Regions from separate parts of the Streptomyces sp. Je 1-4 4N24 genome, predicted to be linked through region 1. Evidence: riboswitches for the same ligand, from Rfam matches in the RefSeq annotation. Region 1 holds a riboswitch; each other region holds the start of a gene.
The links. A riboswitch is a leader RNA that binds a small molecule or an ion and turns the genes downstream of it on or off. The one in region 1 is predicted to bind thiamine pyrophosphate.
Positions count from the first base shown of each region.

Region 1 (3,269 bases):
ATGCCTGGACGACCGCGGTCCCGCCGGCGATCACGGCGACGAGCCCTGCCAGCAGCAACCAGGAAGGGACGTTGATCACGATCCAACGGGTCACGGCCACTGTTCCACGCTCCTGACGTACCCCACACCAGCCACCACGGCGCGGTGGCCAACGAAGGCACCGGGCCGCGGGACACGCCTGCTTCGTCTCTTCGGGCTCCGCCCGGGACCCTGGGGCGTCCCCGGGCCGCGCGAGGTGAACCAACAGTGACAGATGGCCACCGGGGGGTAACCACCGCGCTCACCGCTCTGGCCTGGGGCTCCCAAGTTGATCTGCCACACTGGACGCACCATGCCTGCACCCGGAGAACTCACTTTCGTAGCGCCGCGCGGGGCCAAGAAGCCTCCGCGGCACCTTGCCGATCTCAGCCCCGTCGAGCGTCGCGAAGCGGTGGCCGCTATCGGGGAGAAGCCGTTTCGCGCCAAGCAGCTGTCGCAGCACTACTTCGCCCGCTATGCGCATGACCCGGCGCAGTGGACCGACATCCCGGCGGCCGCGCGCGAGAAGCTGGCGAGCGAGCTGCTGCCGGAGCTGATGACGGTCATGCGGCACATCTCGTGCGATGACGACACCACGCGCAAGACGCTGTGGAAGCTGCACGACGGGACGCTCGTCGAGTCGGTGCTGATGCGGTACCCGGACCGGGTCACCATGTGCATCTCGTCGCAGGCCGGCTGCGGTATGAACTGCCCGTTCTGCGCCACGGGGCAGGCAGGGCTGGACCGTAACCTCTCGACCGCCGAGATCGTGCACCAGATCGTCGACGGGATGCGTGCGCTGCGCGACGGTGAGGTGCCGGGCGGGCCGACGCGGCTGTCCAACATCGTCTTCATGGGGATGGGGGAGCCGCTCGCCAACTACAAGCGGGTGGTCGGGGCGATCCGGCGGCTGACGGACCCCGAGCCCGACGGGCTGGGGCTGTCGCAGCGGGGGATCACCGTCTCCACGGTCGGGCTGGTGCCGGCGATGCTGCGGTTCGCCGACGAGGGCTTCAAGTGCCGGCTGGCCGTGTCGCTGCACGCCCCGGACGACGAGCTGCGCGACACGCTGGTGCCCGTCAACACGCGCTGGAAGGTGCGGGAGGTGCTGGACGCGGCGTGGGAGTACGCCGAGAAGTCCGGGCGGCGGATCTCGATCGAGTACGCGTTGATCCGGGACATCAACGACCAGGCGTGGCGCGGTGATCTGCTGGGCCGGCTGCTGAAGGGCAAGCGGGTCCATGTGAACCTGATTCCGCTGAACCCGACGCCCGGCTCGAAGTGGACCGCTTCACGTCCCGAGGACGAGCGGGCGTTCGTCCAGGCCATCGAGGCGCACGGGGTGCCGGTGACCGTCCGCGACACCCGCGGCCAGGAGATCGACGGCGCCTGCGGGCAGCTCGCGGCCTCGGAGCGCTGACCGCCCGCTGGTACGGTGTGGTCGAACAAATGCACATTCCGACAGGGGAGCGCCACAGCGCTGAGAGTGCGGAAGCGTCGTAGTCCTACGGTGCCCGCAGACCCTTGAACCTCGCCCGGGTCATTCCGGGTAGGAAGTTCGGTCGTCACTCATGCTGTTGCGCCCTGCCCGCAGTCCGCTCCGTACGTCCTCGGACGTCGGAAGCCGTGGACATCGGGCAGGGCCGCGTCTCTTCCTGGCCAGCCAGGAGGAAATCAGTGAGCACCACCAGCAGGATCACCGCGACGGCGGTCGTCGCCGCGGTCGGTATGGCCGCCCTCGCCGGGTGCGGCAGCTCGGGCGGCGGGAGTGCGGACGCCAAGACCGTCACGCTGGTCAGCCATGACTCGTTCCGCGTCTCCAAGTCCGTGCTGGCCGCCTTCGAGAAGGAGAGCGGCTACAAGGTCACGATGCTCAAGGGCGGGGACGCCGGCAAGGCCGTGAACCAGGCGATCCTGTCCAAGGGCAACCCCCAGGGCGATGTGTTCTTCGGGATCGACAACACCCTGCTCTCGCGCGGTCTGGACGAGGGCCTCTTCAGCCCCTACCAGGCCAAGGGGCTGGACAAGGTTCCCGCGGGCCTGCAGCTCGACAAGGGCGAGCACCGGGTCACCCCGCTCGACTACGGCGACATCTGCGTCAACTACGACCGCGACTACTTCGACCGGCACAAGATCGCGCCGCCGAAGACCTTCGACGACCTGATCAAGCCCCGGTACAAGGGGCTGCTCGTCACGGAGAACTCCGCCACCTCCTCCCCGGGGCTCGCCTTCCAGCTCGGCACCATCGCGAAGTACGGCGAGAAGGGCTGGCCGGACTACTGGAAGAAGCTCAAGGCCAACGGCGTCGAGGTCGTCGACGGCTGGGACCAGGCCTACAACGACCGGTTCTCCGGCTCCGCGGCGGGCAAGGGCAAGGGCGACAAGCCGCTGGTGGTGTCCTACGCCTCCAGCCCGCCCGCCGAGGTGCTCGGCAAGAAGCCCGCGCCCAAGGAGGCGCCGACCGGTATCGCGCCCGGCACCTGCTTCCGGCAGATCGAATTCGGCGGTCTGCTCAAGGGCGCGAAGAACGAGAAGGGCGGCAAGGCGCTGCTGGACTTCCTGCTGAGCAGGGAGTTCCAGGAGGACGTACCGCTGCAGATGTTCGTCAACCCGGCCCGTAAGGATGCCGAGGTGCCGGAGCTGTTCACCAAGTACGGCACGACGATCGACAAGCCGACGACGCTGGCCCCCGAGACGATCACCAAGAACCGCGAACAGTGGATCAAGCAGTGGTCCTCGCTCGTTCTGAAGTAACGCCTTCGGACGTCACCGGCGCCCGGCGCGGCAGGCCCGCGCGGGGAACGGCGGTGCGGCTCGGCCTGATGGCGGTGCCGCTCGCCTTCTTCGCGCTGTTCTTCGCCTATCCCGTAGTGGCGATCGTCGGACGGGGCCTCAAGGACGGCGGACAGTGGCAGCTCAGCCGGTTCGGTGCCGTGCTGAGCGACCCGGATGTCGTGCATGTGCTGTGGTTCACCGTCTGGCAGGCGGCGGCCTCGACCGTGCTGACGCTGCTGATCGCGCTGCCCGGCGCCTATGTCTTCGCGCGCTTCGACTTCCCCGGCAAACAACTGCTGCGCGCGGTCGTGGCGGTGCCGTTCGTGCTGCCGACCGTCGTCGTCGGCTCGGCCTTCCTGGCACTGGTCGGGCGGGGCGGACTGCTGGACGACCTGTGGGGCGTGCGCCTGGACACCTCGGTGTGGGCGATTCTGCTGGCGCATGTCTTCTTCAACTACGCCGTGGTCGTACGGACC
Region 1 is NZ_CP110836.1:2,617,810-2,621,078, reverse strand. Features, by position in the region: gene SLV14N_RS11010 (DUF4239 domain-containing protein) at 1-100, opposite strand, end outside; gene rlmN (23S rRNA (adenine(2503)-C(2))-methyltransferase RlmN) at 332-1,438, shown strand; TPP riboswitch at 1,472-1,592, shown strand; gene SLV14N_RS11000 (thiamine ABC transporter substrate binding subunit) at 1,696-2,772, shown strand; gene SLV14N_RS10995 (iron ABC transporter permease) at 2,841-3,269, shown strand, end outside.

Region 2 (3,269 bases), 2.0 Mb from region 1:
TGCCGTCCGCCTCACCTTCGATCTGCCCGGCGATGCGCCGGTGACCTGGGCGTTCGGCCGGGAGCTGCTGCTGGACGGGCTGAGTCGGCCGTCCGGTGAGGGCGATGTGCGTATCGAGCCGGCCTCCCCCGAGCACCTCAGCGATGTCCTCATCAGCCTTCAAGTCGGCGCCGAGCGTGCGCTGTTCCGGGTGAGCGCGGCGCCGCTGGTCGCCTTCCTGGACCGTACGGACCGGCTGGTCCCGCTGGGCAAGGAAGAGGTCTGCGACACCCTGGAGGCCGTACTGGACCAGATCCTCACGGAGGCCCCGGCCGGCTGACCCGGCCCCCGGCCTCCCTCCCCCGCTCCCGCCTGCCCGTCGTCACTGCTTACGTCGCTTGCCGCGTCCCCCACGTCGTCCCTGCCTGCCACCCGTGGGGCTCGCCGGCACGCTGCCGGTGACCCCGACCGCACCCGCCCCGGCTTCGGCCCCGGTCAGATGTCCGGCTCCCGTCTCGTCGCCGGTCGGCGCGCTCCGCTCCTTCCGGTCCGCCGAGACGACCAGTGTGGCCAGCAGGGTGGTCAGGGGCACCGCGGCGACCAGCCCGATGCTGCCCACGAGTGTGCGGACGATCTCCTCCGCGACCACCTCGCTCGAGGCGACCGTACCGACGCTGCTCTGTGCGATCGAGAACAGCAAAAGCAGCGGCAGTGCGGCACCCGCATAGGCCAGCACAAGGGTGTTGACGACGGACGCGATGTGGTCCCGGCCGATCCGCATCGCGGCGCCGTACAGCTTGCGCCAGCCGGCCGACGGGTCCGCTCCCTTGAGCTCCCAGACCGCGGCGGTCTGGGTCACCGTCACATCGTCGAGCACACCCAGCGAACCGATGATGATCCCCGCCAGCAGCAGACCGCGGATCTCGATGTCCGGGTACAGACCGTGCACCAGCCCGGTCGTGTCGTCGGTGTTGCCGGTCAGCAGTGCCCAGCCGATGAACACCGACCCGAGCAGCCCGATCAGCAGCAGCGACGCGAGGGTGCCGAGCACGGCCACGGAGGTTCGGGCCGTCAGCCCATGGCACAGGTACAGCGCGATCAGCATGATGGCGCTGCCCCCGACCACTGCCACCACCAGCGGATTGGAGCCCTGCAGGATCGCCGGAAGGATGAACAGCGTCAGGACCACGAAGCTGGCCGCCAGCGCCACCAGGGCGAGCAGTCCGCGCAGTCGGCCGACGATCACCACGGCGAACGCAAAGATCGCGGCCAGCAGCCACATCGGGAACGACCGGTCGACATCGCTGATCGAGTACTGCAGATCCTTCGGCGCCTTGGGGGAGTACGACACCACCACCTCCTGGCCGGTGGTGTAGTGGCGCAGGGCGTCCGGTGTCACCACCGTCTGGAAGGTACGCCCCTTGTGCTCCCCGGTGGTGACTTCGATCGTCGCCTGCTGGCAGGGCTTGCCCTTGTCCGCTCCCCCGGTCGGTGGCTGCCCTGTCGGCGACGGGGGCTGGGGCTGCTGTTCGGCATGGACGTCCGCACAGTTCACCTCCGCCACTTTGACCACTCTGGCCGTCTCTGTGGGCTGGTCGAAGCCGACCCCTGACGGTTTGTGGGGCGGTGCACCGCCTGGCCAGAGCACGACCAGGCCGACCGCCACTGCGGCCGCGAACGGGATCAGTACCGCCGCGATGACCTTGCGCAGATGTCGGGAGACGGGCGCGGCAGGGCCATGGCTGTGCGCATGGGAGTGCGGGGCGGGGTGGTGGTGGGACTCGTGAGCGGACACCGCCCGATCATCGCAAGAACTCAAGGGGCCCACTGTTCACCGCGCCACATCGGCCGCTACCGTGGTGGCACCTTTGCAATCGCGGGAGCTCGGAGCACCGGGCTGAGAGGGCGCTGACCTCCGTCCCAGCGGCGTTTCACGTGAAACGTCGGCGGACGGAAGCCGCTGCGTCGACCGCCGAACCTGTTACCGGGTAATGCCGGCGTAGGGAGTTGGGTCTCATGACTCTGCAGGATGCACGCACGCCCGAAAACGGTGCCAACGATGGCGAAAAGCCGCAGATCGGCTGGCACAAGGGCTATGTCTCCGGATCGCGTCCGGACCTTCGGGTGCCGGTCCGGCGGGTGCACCTCACCAACGGCAAGGACGTGACGCTCTACGACACGTCAGGGCCGTATACCGATCCCAATATCGAAACCGACGTCCGCCGTGGCCTGGCGCCGCTGCGGGAGAACTGGATCATCGGCCGCGGCGACACCGAGGAGTACGCGGGCCGCCCCCTGAGGCCGGAGGACGACGGCCTCAAGCACACCTCGCCGCGCGGCGGACTCAAGAACCTCGACGCGGTCTTCCCGGGCCGCCCCCGTCAGCCGCGACGCGGCCGTGAGGGCGCCGCGGTCACCCAGCTCGCGTACGCCCAGCGCGGCGAGATCACCACGGAGATGGAGTACGTCGCCCTCCGCGAGAAGGTCACGCCCGAGTTCGTCCGCGACGAGATCGCGGCCGGCCGTGCGGTGCTGCCCGCCAACGTCAACCACCCGGAGATCGAGCCGATGATCATCGGCAAGAACTTCCTGGTGAAGGTGAACGCCAACATCGGCAATTCCGCGGTCACTTCCTCCATCGAGGAGGAGGTGGAGAAGATGACCTGGGCGACCCGCTGGGGCGCCGACACGGTGATGGACCTGTCCACCGGCCGCAATATCCACACCACCCGAGAGTGGGTGCTGCGCAACTCCCCCGTCCCCATCGGCACCGTCCCCCTCTACCAGGCGCTGGAGAAGGTCGACGGCAAGGCCGAGGAGCTGACCTGGGAGATCTACAAGGACACCGTCATCGAGCAGGCCGAACAGGGCGTCGACTACATGACGGTGCACGCCGGTGTGCTGCTCCGCTATGTGCCCCTCACGGCCCGCCGCAAGACCGGCATCGTCTCCCGCGGCGGTTCGATCATGGCCGCGTGGTGCCTGGCGCACCACCAGGAGTCGTTCCTCTACACGCACTTCGAGGAGCTCTGCGAGATCCTCGCTTCCTACGACGTGACCTACTCGCTCGGTGATGGTCTGCGCCCCGGCTCCATCGCGGACGCCAACGACGAGGCACAGTTCGCGGAGCTGCGGACGCTCGGCGAGCTGAACACCATCGCCAAGCGGCACGGCGTACAGACCATGATCGAGGGCCCGGGACATGTCCCGATGCACAAGATCAAGGAGAACATCGACCTCCAGCAGGAGATCTGCGAAGAGGCGCCGTTCTACACGCTCGGCCCGCTGAC
Region 2 is NZ_CP110836.1:4,573,655-4,576,923, reverse strand. Features, by position in the region: gene SLV14N_RS19820 (SsgA family sporulation/cell division regulator) at 1-319, shown strand, start outside; gene SLV14N_RS19815 (YibE/F family protein) at 362-1,774, opposite strand; TPP riboswitch at 1,846-2,002, shown strand; gene thiC (phosphomethylpyrimidine synthase ThiC) at 1,996-3,269, shown strand, end outside.
Region 2: linked by a shared signal. The riboswitch ahead of thiC (phosphomethylpyrimidine synthase ThiC) and the one ahead of SLV14N_RS11000 (thiamine ABC transporter substrate binding subunit) in region 1 are both predicted to bind thiamine pyrophosphate.

Region 3 (3,269 bases), 4.1 Mb from region 1:
AAGCCAGATCACCGACCAGGCGGCCCCGGCCGGGTCACCGCGCCAGACCAGCTCGTCGGCGTTCCCGTGATGGCCCGCGTACTGCACGAACCGGCCGAACTGCTCCGACCAGAAGTACGGCACGGGGTCGTAGACCAGACCTTCGGCGTCGCCGCGGGCGATGTTCTCGGCGACCGTACGGGGGCCCTGGAGGGCGTTGTCCCAGTGGTGGATCAGCAGGCGGGTGCCGTAGCGGGCGGACGGGAAGGAGGCGCAGTCGCCGACCGCGTAGACGTCGGGCACGGAGGTGCGCAGCCGGTCGTCGGCGAGGACGGCGCCGTCCTGCGGTGAGACCTCGACGCCCGAGCCGGCCAGCCAGGCGGTCGCGGGCCGGGCACCGATCCCGACGACCACGGCGTCGGCGGGCAGAGTCGTGCCGTCGGCGAGGGTGACCGCGCCCGCGGTGACGGACGCGACCCGGGCGCCGGTGCGCAACTCGGCGCCGGCGGCCGTGTACCAACCGGTCATATGGGCGGCGACCTCGGCGGGCAGCGCACCGGCCAGCGGGCGGTCGGCGGCCTCGACGACGGTGACCGCGCAGCCCGCCTCGCGTGCCGCCGTCGCGAACTCGGCGCCGATCCAGCCGGCCCCGACGACCACGATCTCGTGCTGGGCGGCGAGCACCGGACGCAGCCGTTCGGCGTCGTCGAGGGTGCGCAGCAGGTGGACACCGGGCATGCCCTCACTGCCGGGCAGCACGATCGGGTCGGCACCGGTGGCGAGGACCGCGTAGTCGTAGGAGACCGGGCCGTCGGCCGTCTCGACGACATGGGCGTCCGGCAGCAGGGCGGTGACCGGGCGGCCGAGATGGAGCTCGATGCCGAGCGCGGCGAAGTCGACGTCGAAGGTGGAGCCTTCGGCCTTCCCCAGCAGGACCGCCTTGGACAGCGGCGGGCGGTCGTAGGGCGGGTGGGGCTCGTCGCCGAGGAGCGTGATCGCGCCGCGCCAGCCCTGTTCGCGCAGGGCGACCGCGGTCTGCACACCCGCGATTCCCGCGCCGACGATCACGACGCGCGGCGTGCGGTCAGGGGTCTGGGAGGACTTGCTCTGCTCGCTCACCCGATCACTCTAGGACGGTCCGTGACGCCGCTCGCAGCAGCACGCAAGGAGATCTCTGACACACCGTCACGGTCGGCCGTCCCGGGCCGCGGGCCCCCGGGGGCCCAAGGCGCTGTCTTACGGCACGTCGCGGCCCCGTATTAGGGTGACGGATACACGCACTCGCGGGAGCCCGGACGTACCGGGCTGAGAGGGAGGCTGGCCGGCCTCCGACCGTACGAACCTGATCCGGGTCATGCCGGCGAAGGGAGGGGCTGGAAGCCATGCATTCACCTGCCACACCGTCGGGACCGGCCGCGCCGAGTTCCGATGTGCTCGTCCTCGGCGGCGGCGTCATCGGCCTGGTCACCGCCTGGCGGGCGGCCGGCCGCGGGCTGACCGTCGCGCTGGCCGATCCCACACCCGGCGGCGGCGCTGCCCGGGTCGCCGCCGGGATGCTGGCCGCGGTCACCGAACTCCACTACGGCGAGCAGACCCTGCTGGGCCTCAATCTCGCCTCGGCGCAGCGCTACCCCCGGTTCGCGGAGGAGTTGGAGGAGGCCGCCGGGCAACGGATCGGCTATCGGCGGTGCGGCACCCTGGCCGTCGCGCTGGACGCCGACGACCGCGCCCATCTGCGCGAGCTGCACACGCTGCAGACCCTCTCGGGGCTGGACTCGCAGTGGCTCACGGGGCGCGAGTGCCGCCGTCTGGAGCCGATGCTGGCTCCCGGGGTGCGCGGCGGGCTGCGGGTGGACGGCGACCACCAGGTCGATCCGCGGCGGCTGGTGAGCGCCCTGCTGGCCGCCTGTGAGCGCGCCGGAGTGGCGTTCCACCGGAGCCCCGCCGCGCGGCTGACGGTCGACGGCGGGCGTGCCACGGGCGCCGAACTCGCCGACGGCACGCGGCTGTCGGCGGGTCAGGTGGTACTGGCCGCGGGCAGCCACAGCGGCCGTCTCGCCGGGGTCCCCGACGAGGTGCTGCCGCCGGTGCGGCCGGTCAAGGGCCAGGTGCTGCGGCTGCGGCTGCCGGACGTGCCGCCCGGCAGCCCCGCCTTCCTGTCGCGCACCGTACGGGCCGTCGTCCGCGGCGGGCCCCTCTACCTGGTGCCGCGGGAGAACGGCGAACTGGTCGTCGGCGCCACCAGCGAGGAGCTGGGCTGGGACACCACCGTGACCGCGGGCGGGGTCTACGAGCTGCTGCGGGACGCCCATGAGCTGGTCCCGGGCATCACCGAACTACCGCTGGTCGAGACCTGCGCCGGGCTGCGCCCCACCTCCCCCGACAACGCACCGCTGCTCGGGCCGACCGAGCTTCCCGGCCTCCACCTGGCCACCGGCCACTTCCGCAACGGTGTCCTGCTGACGCCGGTCACCGGTGACGCGATGGCCGAGGTGCTGGCCACCGGCAGCCTCCCCGAAGAGGCCCGCCCCTTCTCCCCCGCGCGCTTCTCCCCCACCACCACGGGGCCGCTGCGCACCCGTGCCCCCGAGGAGCAGCCCGTATGAGCGAGCGCAGTGAGCGAACGGCAAAGACTGGTGGCGACGGCACACCCGCCGAACGAAACGAGGCCGGCGCATGAGCGCGTCCACCGTGTCCGTGTCCGTCAACGGCGAGGCCCGTGAGATCCCCGGCGGACTCACCCTCGACCGGCTCGTCGCCACGCTGTCCCAGGCGCCCGCCGGGGTGGCCGCGGCGGTCAACGAAATCGTGGTGCCGCGCACCCAGTGGCCCACCACCCCGCTCGGCGACGGCGACCGCGTCGAGGTGCTCACCGCGGTCCAGGGAGGCTGATCCGCAGACATGGCCGACGATGCGCTCACCCTTGCCGGCACCACCTTCGACTCCCGTCTGATCATGGGAACCGGTGGCGCGCCCAGCCTCGACGTCCTGGAACGGGCACTGCTCGCCTCCGGTACGGAGCTGACGACGGTCGCCATGCGGCGGCTGGACCCGACCGTGCAGGGCTCCGTGCTGTCCGTACTGGAACGCCACAGCATCCGGGTGCTGCCGAACACCGCGGGCTGCTTCACCGCGGGCGAGGCCGTGCTCACGGCCCGCCTGGCGCGGGAGGCGCTCGGCACCGACTGGGTCAAGCTCGAGGTCGTCGCCGACGAGCGGACCCTGCTCCCCGACCCGATCGAGCTCCTCGACGCCGCCGAGACCCTCGTGGACGACGGTTTCACGGTGCT
Region 3 is NZ_CP110836.1:6,699,638-6,702,906, reverse strand. Features, by position in the region: gene SLV14N_RS29235 (NAD(P)/FAD-dependent oxidoreductase) at 1-1,098, opposite strand, end outside; TPP riboswitch at 1,253-1,367, shown strand; gene thiO (glycine oxidase ThiO) at 1,362-2,585, shown strand; gene thiS (sulfur carrier protein ThiS) at 2,656-2,871, shown strand; gene SLV14N_RS29220 (thiazole synthase) at 2,881-3,269, shown strand, end outside.
Region 3: linked by a shared signal. The riboswitch ahead of thiO (glycine oxidase ThiO) and the one ahead of SLV14N_RS11000 (thiamine ABC transporter substrate binding subunit) in region 1 are both predicted to bind thiamine pyrophosphate.